2 regions of the Bradyrhizobium sp. CB1717 genome follow, and region 1 is predicted to be linked to the other one. Evidence: riboswitches for the same ligand, from Rfam matches in the RefSeq annotation. Region 1 holds a riboswitch; the other holds the start of a gene.

Evidence for each region. A riboswitch is a leader RNA that binds a small molecule or an ion and turns the genes downstream of it on or off. The one in region 1 is predicted to bind glycine.
Region 2: linked by a shared signal. The riboswitch ahead of gcvT (glycine cleavage system aminomethyltransferase GcvT) and the one ahead of QA649_RS18850 (D-amino acid dehydrogenase) in region 1 are both predicted to bind glycine.

Annotation. Positions count from the first base shown of each region.
Region 1 covers NZ_CP121666.1:3,995,820-4,000,234, reverse strand. The annotation lists gene QA649_RS18860 (ABC transporter substrate-binding protein) at 1-396, opposite strand, end outside; gene QA649_RS18855 (M20/M25/M40 family metallo-hydrolase) at 667-1,797, shown strand; glycine riboswitch at 1,893-1,997, shown strand; glycine riboswitch at 2,001-2,106, shown strand; gene QA649_RS18850 (D-amino acid dehydrogenase) at 2,174-3,475, shown strand; gene QA649_RS18845 (ABC transporter permease) at 3,657-4,415, shown strand, end outside.
Region 2 covers NZ_CP121666.1:3,831,077-3,835,491, reverse strand. The annotation lists gene alaS (alanine--tRNA ligase) at 1-2,257, opposite strand, end outside; glycine riboswitch at 2,478-2,568, shown strand; gene gcvT (glycine cleavage system aminomethyltransferase GcvT) at 2,713-3,858, shown strand; gene gcvH (glycine cleavage system protein GcvH) at 3,869-4,237, shown strand; gene gcvP (aminomethyl-transferring glycine dehydrogenase) at 4,255-4,415, shown strand, end outside.

The DNA of each region.
Region 1 (4,415 bases):
CTTCTGGCCCATGCCGTCGACCGCGGCCCAGCGCTTGAGCGAGGCGACGCAGTCTTCCGCCGTCACGGGCGCGCCGTCATGCCACTTCAGGCCGTCGCGCAGCGTGAAAGTGTAGGTGAGCTTGTCGTCGGAGATCTTCCAATCCGCCATCTGCGGCTGGATCTTGAAATTCGAATCGGGGGCCACCAGCGTGTCGTAGACCATGTAGCCATGGTCACGCGTGATGTAGGCCGTGGTGAAGATCGGATCGATGATGCGAAGGTCGGAATGCATCACCGCGGTAAGGGTCTTGCCGGCCGCAAGCACCGGCGAGGCCAGTGCCGTTGAAAGCGCGACGACCGACAGCGCAAGTTTGGAGGCGAACGCGCGAGGCCCCCGGCGCATGAAGTTGGACATAAAAAGTTTCTCCTGACGTGAAACTGTTCAAAGGCAGGTTATTGGTTGAGCATCCGGTTCGTTCCTTGGGCGAACTAACCTCATGCAATGCCTTTATCTTTTCGAGACTTGCAGACAGTGTTGAGCGCGTCAATCCGGTTTCGTCGCAAGCCCTCGCAGCGCGCGCACGGGCTCCACAAAGATCGGTTTGGCTCTACAACGCTCTCCGCTTGTCCTGCCCCGCGCCGATGCAATGCGCGTTCCATCTTTCGCAGCTTGAGAGACATTAAGATGAATCCAGCCAATCTTCCCTTCGATTCCGAGGCCATGCTCGAGGGCCTGCGCACCTGGGTGGAATGCGAAAGCCCGACCTGGGACGCGAACGCGGTGAACCACATGCTCGATATCGCAGCGCGGGATATGGCGATCATGGGTGCGACGATCGAGCGCATCGCCGGCCGTCAGGGTTTTGGCGGAGTGATCCGCGCGCGTTTTCCGCATCCGAAACAGGGCGAGCCGGGCATCCTGATCGCCGGTCACATGGATACCGTCCATCCGGTCGGCACCATCGAGAAGCTGAAATGGCGGCGCGAGGGCAACAAATGCTACGGCCCCGGCATATACGACATGAAAGGCGGCAATTATCTCTCGCTGGAAGCGATCCGGCAGCTGGCGCGCGCCTCGTTCACCACGCCGCTGCCGGTCACCGTGCTGTTCACGCCCGACGAGGAAGTCGGCACGCCTTCGACGCGCGACATCATCGAGGCGGAAGCCGCGCGCAATAAATACGTGCTGGTGCCCGAGCCCGGCCGCGCCGACAACGGCGTCACTACCGGACGTTACGCCATCGCACGCTTCAATCTCGAGGCGACGGGACGGCCGAGCCACGCCGGCGCGACGCTGTCGGCGGGCCGTTCGGCAATTCGCGAAATGGCGCGGCAGATTCTCGCGATCGACGCGATGACGACGGAGGACTGCACCTTCTCGGTCGGCGTCGTGCATGGCGGACAATGGGTCAATTGCGTTGCCACGACCGCGACCGGCGAGGCGCTGTCGATGGCCAAGCGCCAGGCCGATCTCGACCGCGGCGTCGAGCGGATGCTGGCACTCTCGGGCACCAAGAACGACGTCAGCTTCAAGGTGACGCGCGGCGTGACGCGGCCGGTCTGGGAGCCGGATGCCGGCACCATGGCGTTGTACGAGAAGGCGCGCGGCATCGCCAAATCCCTCGGCGCGGAATTACCGCATGCGAGCTCCGGCGGCGGCTCCGACGGCAACTTCACCGGTGCGATGGGAATCCCAACTCTCGATGGCCTCGGCGTGCGCGGCGGCAACGGCCACACACTCGAGGAGTTCATCGAGGTCGATAGCCTCGTCGAACGCGGGCGCTTGATGGCGGGATTGCTGGCGACGCTGGAGTAAATTGAATCAACTTCGCACTGCACAATGCGTTGGCAATCGCGGTCTAAATTTAGCCTTGTCTAAAAATGAGGCGTATCGTACTGCTCGATCGTCCACGCGACGATGCGGGAGAGATCGCAACGAAGGTTTTCGGCTTTCGTTGCGGCGCCGACGGAGCAACCGCCCCGGAAACTCTCAGGCAAAAGGACCGTATCGTCAGGACGATCTGGAGAGAGGCGGCGCGATTTCAGGCAATCGTGGCGTCCACCGAAGGGGATAGTCCGTTGCGTGATCCGCAGCGGATCAAGCTCTCAGGTAACCGTGACAGATGGGGCGCCGCCAACGGCCTTTGGCCGGCGGCCGACCTATCCTAACTCACGGGAGCCCCGAACCTGCCATGACCCATATCGCCATCATCGGCGCCGGCATCACCGGCGTGACGACTGCCTATGCCCTGCTCGAACGCGGCTTTGAGGTGACGGTGCTCGACAAGCACCGTTACGCCGCGATGGAAACATCGTTCGCCAATGGCGGACAGCTCTCCGCCAGCAATGCCGAAGTGTGGAACAGCACCGCGACCATCCTGAAAGGCTTGCGCTGGATGTTCCGGCGCGACGCGCCGCTGCTGATGAACCCGCGGCCGAACTGGCACAAATATTCGTGGATGAGCGAGTTCGTCGCCAACATCGGCAACTACCGCGCCAATACGATCGAGACCACGCGGCTCGCGATCGAAGCCCGCAAGCATCTGTTCGAGATCGCGGCGCGCGAAGGCATCGACTTCGATCTCGAGCGCCGCGGCATCCTCCACATCTATCACGACAAGACGGGTTTCGAATCCGGCCTGCGCGTCAACGCGCTGCTGCAGGAAGGTGGTCTCGATCGCCGTCCGGTGACGCCTGAGGAGATCCGCGCGATCGAGCCGACGCTGCGCAAGGCGTATTATGGCGGCTTCTACACGCCGTCGGATGCGACCGGCGATATCCACAAGTTCACCCGCGGGCTGGCGGACGCCTGCAAGCGGCGCGGCGCGACCTTCATCCACGAGGCCAATATCGATTCAATCGCGCGCGCCGGCAGCGGCTTCGTGCTCGGCTGGGCCGATCTTGCTGCAAGCGATGCCCTCGCCTCCGCGCGCGGCATGCTGAAGGCCGACGGTGTCGTGGTCTGCGCCGGCGTCGCCAGCCGCCACTTCGCCGCCCTCCTCGACGATCGCATCAACGTCTACCCGGTGAAGGGCTACTCGATCACCGTGCAGCTCGACACCGCCGAGAGCCGCAACGCGACGCCGACCGTGAGCCTGCTCGACGAAGCCGCCAAGATCGTCACCAGCCGGCTCGGTGCCGATCGTTTTCGCGTGGCCGGCACCGCCGAGTTCAACGACTTCAACCGCGACATCCGCGCCGACCGCGTGCAGCCGCTGGTCGACTGGGTGCGTAGCAACTTCCCCGCCATCGAGACCTCGCGCGTCGTGCCCTGGGCCGGGCTGCGCCCGATGATGCCGAACATGATGCCGGTGGTGCGCGCAGGGCGGATTCCGGGCGTGTTCTTCAACACCGGCCACGGCCATCTCGGCTGGACCCTGTCGGCCGCCACCGCGCACATGATCGCCGGGACCATCGACGGCTGGCGCGGGCTCAACGCGCCGCCGACCGTTCCTTCACTTGGGGTTGAGCGTGAGCTGCGTCATGCATCCTGAGTGGTTGAAGCCGGCGCGCGGCGGCCTCTTGCGACTGCCCTGCCCTTGGCACACAATTTGCCCCGAAAGACCGGCATCTCCGGCCGGCTTTCCCAGCCCTAGTGACAGGCGCGCATGATAGACACGTTCGAATCCACGGGCGCCCCAGGGCCCCACAAGTTCCGCAGCCGGAGATAGGTGCATGCTAGGTTATCTCATTCGCCGCGTTCTGGCCGCGGTGCCCGTGATGGGCGTCGTCGCGCTGTTCGTGTTCCTGCTGCTGCGGCTGACGCCGGGCGATCCCGCCGCGATCCTTGCCGGCGACAACGCGACACCCGAACGGCTCGAGCGCATCCGCGAATCGCTCGGCCTCAACGAGCCCCTGATCGTGCAGTTCATCACCTGGGTGAACAAGCTGCTGCACGGCGACCTCGGAACATCGCTGATCTCCAACCTGCCGGTCATGAAGATGATCGGCCAGCGCGTCGAGCCGTCGATCTCGATCGCGCTGTGCACCATCATCCTCGCCGTCATCGTCGCGGTGCCGCTGGGCGTGATCGCGGCGTGGAAGCACGGCACCTGGATCGACCGTTTCGTGATGGGCCTGTCCGTGCTCGGCTTCTCGGTGCCGGTGTTCGTGGTCGGCTATGTCTTGATCGAGGTCTTCGCGATCGATCTGCGCCTGGTGCCGGTGCAGGGCTTCCGCAGCATCTTCAACGGTTTCGGCCCGTTCTTCGAGCGCATGATCCTGCCGACCTGCGCCCTGTCCTTCATCTACATCGCGCTGATCGCGCGCATGACGCGCGCGGCGATGCTCGACGTTCTCGGCGAAGATTACGTGCGAACGGCACGTGCGAAAGGCATCAACGAGGTTGCCGTGATGATGCGGCATGCGCTGCGCAATGCCGCCGTGCCCGTGATCACCGTGATCGGCACCGGCTTTGCGCTGCTGATCTCCGGC
Region 2 (4,415 bases), 160 kb from region 1:
TCTTGCGCTCCTCCATCAGCGCGGCGATGCGCGCCGGCACGTCGTCGATCGAGGTGCGCAGCTCGTTGGCCGCGGTCTTCGCCAGCGCCATGGTCTCGTTGGCGTGTTTTCGCGCGTAGTTGCCCGTCAGCGCCTCGATACGGCGCACGCCCGAGGCGACCGCGCTTTCGCCCGTGAGCGTGATCAGGCCGATGTCGCCGGTGCGCTTGACATGCGTGCCGCCGCAGAGCTCGACCGACCAGCCGAGCGCATTGGCGCCGCGCTCGCGCGCGGTCCTGCCCATTGAGACGACGCGGACCTCGTCGCCATACTTCTCGCCGAACAGCGCACGCGCCCCCGCTTCACGGGCCTCATCGACGCCCATCACGCGGGTGGTGACCTCGTCGTTCTCCAGCACCACGTCGTTGGCGATGTCCTCGACGCGGGCAAGCTCCTCCGCCGTGATCGGCTTCGGATGCACGAAGTCGAACCGCAGCCGGTCCGGCGCGACCATCGAGCCGCGCTGGGCGATGTGGTCACCGAGCACCTGGCGCAGCGCCTCGTGGATCAGATGCGTCGCCGAGTGATGCGCGCGGATCGACGAGCGCCTGGAATGATCGACCTCGAGCTGCAGCGCGGTGCCGAGCTTGAGCTCGCCGCTCTCGACGGTGCCGATGTGGACGAAGAAATCGCCGAGCTTCTTCTGCGTGTCGGTGACGCGGACCTTGATGCCGCCCTCACCCGTCAGCACGCCGGTGTCGCCGACCTGGCCGCCGGACTCCGCATAGAACGGCGTCTGGTTCAGCACGAGCGCACCGGTTTGGCCGGCCTTGAGACTGGCGACCTCCGCGCCGTCCTTGACCAGCGCGGACACGACGCCCTCGGCGCTCTCGGTCTCGTAGCCCAGGAACTCGGTGGCACCCAGCTTCTCGCGCAGCGGGAACCAGATCGCCTCGGAGGCAGCCTCCCCCGAGCCCTTCCAGGACTCGCGCGCCTTGGCTTTCTGGCGCTCCATCGCGTCGGTGAACGCAGCCTGGTCGACGCCGATGCCGCGCGACTTCAGCGCGTCCTGGGTCAGGTCGAGCGGGAAGCCGTAGGTGTCGTACAGCGTGAAGGCGACGTCGCCGTCGAACATGTCGCCCTTCTTCAAGGACGCGCTCTTCTCGTCCAGGATGGCCAAGCCGCGCGCAAGAGTCTTGCGGAAGCGGGTCTCTTCCAGCCGCAGCGTTTCCTCGATCAGCTTCTCGGCGCGCATCAGGTCGGGATAGGCCTGGCCCATCTCGCGCACCAGCGCCGGCACCAGGCGATGCATCAGGGGCTCCTTGGCCCCGAGCAGCTGCGCATGGCGCATCGCGCGGCGCATGATCCGGCGCAGCACATAGCCGCGGCCCTCGTTCGAGGGCAGCACGCCGTCGGTGACGAGGAAGGCGGAGGAGCGCAAATGGTCGGCGATGACGCGGAACGAGCCGGCGGTCTGCTCCTGCGGCCCGCTGCCGAGCGCGGACGCCGTCGCATCGATCAGATTGCGGAACAGGTCGGTCTCGAACACGCTCTCGACGCCCTGCAGGACGCAGGCCATGCGCTCCAGGCCCATGCCGGTGTCGATCGAGGGACGCGGCAGATCCACGCGCTCCTCCTTCGTCACCTGCTCGTATTGCATGAACACGAGATTCCAGAATTCGAGGAAGCGGTCGCCATCCTCCTCAGGAGAACCGGGAGGGCCACCCCAGATATGGTCGCCGCGATCGATAAAAATCTCCGAGCACGGGCCGCACGGCCCGGTGTCGCCCATCGCCCAGAAATTGTCCGAGGTCGGGATGCGGATGATGCGGTCGTCGGAGAAGCCGGCGATCTTCTTCCAGAGCCCGTGCGCCTCGTCGTCGGTGTGGTAGACCGTGACGAGCAGCTTGTCCTTCTTCAGCCCGAACTCCTTGGTGATCAGCCTCCAGGCGAGCTCGATCGCGCGCTCCTTGAAGTAATCGCCGAACGAGAAATTGCCGAGCATCTCGAAGAAGGTGAGATGGCGCGCGGTGTAGCCGACATTGTCGAGGTCGTTGTGCTTGCCGCCGGCGCGCACGCATTTCTGCGAAGTGGTCGCGCGCTGATACGGCCGCTTCTCCACCCCGGTGAAGACGTTCTTGAACTGCACCATGCCGGCATTGGTGAACATCAGCGTCGGGTCGTTGCGCGGCACCAGTGGCGAGGACGGCACGATCTCGTGGCCGTTCTCGGCAAAGAAGTTCAGAAAGGTCGACCTGATCTCGTTGACGCCGCTCATGTTCATCCAATCGGGTGTGCTTGGGCCCGCTGCCGCCGTCCAAACCGGAAATTAAGGCTGATATCTGCGGGCCAAAGCGCTTTTAGACAAGGCCAGCTTCGCTGTCCAGAAACTGTGCAAGGAGATCAGAGGGTTGCCGCAGGCGCGCAATCCGGTTGAAAGCCGCTGAAGTCGCGTTGACAGGCTTGGCTAGCCTGTGGTCTGTACCCATCTGTATCGTACGGCCACGTCGGGAGAGACCGGCTTTAGGCAGCCGGCGCCGAAGGAGCAACCGCCCCGGAAACTCTCAGGCAAAAGGACCGCGTGGCTTTGACAGCATCTGGAAAGAGGCGCCGACGGGCTTAAGACCCGGACTGCGTCCGCCGACGGGATAATACTCTCAGGCACAGCGACAGATGGGGCTTCGACTGGTGTCCATGGGGAATCCTCCCCGGGAACCGCCGAGGGCCCCTGAGATGCTAGCGCACAGCCAAGACTCCCTGAAACGTACGCCCCTCCACAGCCTCCATGTATCCATGGGCGGCAAGATGGTGCCCTTCGCGGGCTATGACATGCCCGTGCAATACCCCGCGGGCGTGCTGAAGGAGCATCTTCATACCCGCACCAAAGCCGGCCTGTTCGACGTCTCCCATATGGGCCAGATCGCGCTCCGGCCAAAGTCGGGCAAGGTCGAGGACGCCGCCCGCGCGCTGGAACGGCTGGTGCCGCAGGATATCGTGGCAATCGCCAAGGGGCGGCAGCGCTACGCCCAGTTCACCAATGCGGATGGCGGCATCCTCGACGACCTGATGGTCGCCAATTTCGGCGATCACCTGTTCCTGGTTGTCAACGCCGCCTGCAAGGAACAGGACGAGGCGCATTTGCGCGCGAATCTGTCCGACGACTGCATCATCGAGCAGCTCGCCGACCGCGCGCTGATCGCGCTGCAAGGCCCGAAGGCGGAAGCGGCGCTGGCGAAATTCTGTGCAGAGGCCCCGGCCATGAAGTTCATGGACGCCGGCCCGCATGAGGTCGCCGGCATCAAGTGCTTCGTCTCGCGCTCCGGCTACACCGGCGAGGACGGCTTTGAGATCTCGGTTCCCACCGCCGATGCCGAACGCCTCGCCAAGATGCTGCTGGACAATCCGGACGTGCTGCCGATCGGCTTAGGTGCCCGCGACAGCCTGCGGCTGGAAGCGGGCCTCTGCCTCTACGGTCACGACATCGACACCACCACCACGCCGGTCGAGGCCGCGCTGGAATGGTCGGTGCAGAAGAGCCGCCGCACCGGCGGCGCCCGTGCCGGCGGCTTTCCCGGCGCCGCGAAGATTCTCGCCCATTTCGACAATGGCGCATCCCGCCGCCGCGTCGGCCTGCTCGCCGAGGGCCGTGCGCCGGTGCGCGAAGGCGCGCTGCTGTTTGCCGACAGCGCGGGCGGCGAGCCCATTGGAAAGGTCACGTCGGGCGGTTTCGGCCCGAGCCTGAGCGCACCGGTGGCGATGGGCTACGTGCCCGTGAGCCTGAGCGCGCTCGGCACAAAACTCTTCGCCGAGGTGCGCGGCCAGCGATTGCCGCTCGCAGTCGCTGCCATGCCCTTCGTGAAAAACACCTACAAACGCTGAGGACGAGACAATGACCACGACGCTGTACACTTCCGACCATGAATGGCTCGCCATCGACGGCGATACCGCCACGGTCGGCATCACCGATTACGCACAGCAGCAGCTCGGCGACGTCGTGTTCGTCGAATTGCCCAAGGTCGGCCGCACCTTGAAGAAGGCCGAAGCCGCCGCCGTCGTGGAATCGGTGAAAGCAGCCTCCGACGTCTACGCACCTGTTACCGGCGAAGTGCTCGAGACCAACGAAGCGCTGGCCGCCGAGCCGGCGCTGATCAATTCGGATGCGCAGGGCGCGGCCTGGTTCTTCAAGATCAAGATTGCCGACAAAAGCGAGCTCGGCGGCCTCATGGATGAAGCCGCCTACAAGGCACATACGGCTTAGGGACGATGGAGCAAGCGATGACCGCGCACCGTAAATCCAGCGGCGAGACCGCCGCCAGTTTCGTTCGCCGCCACATCGGCCCCTCCGCGCGCGATGTCACCGCAATGCTCGAGGCCGTCGGCGCCAAGAGCGTCGACGCGCTGATGGCGGAGACGCTGCCGGCCTCGATCCGGCAGGC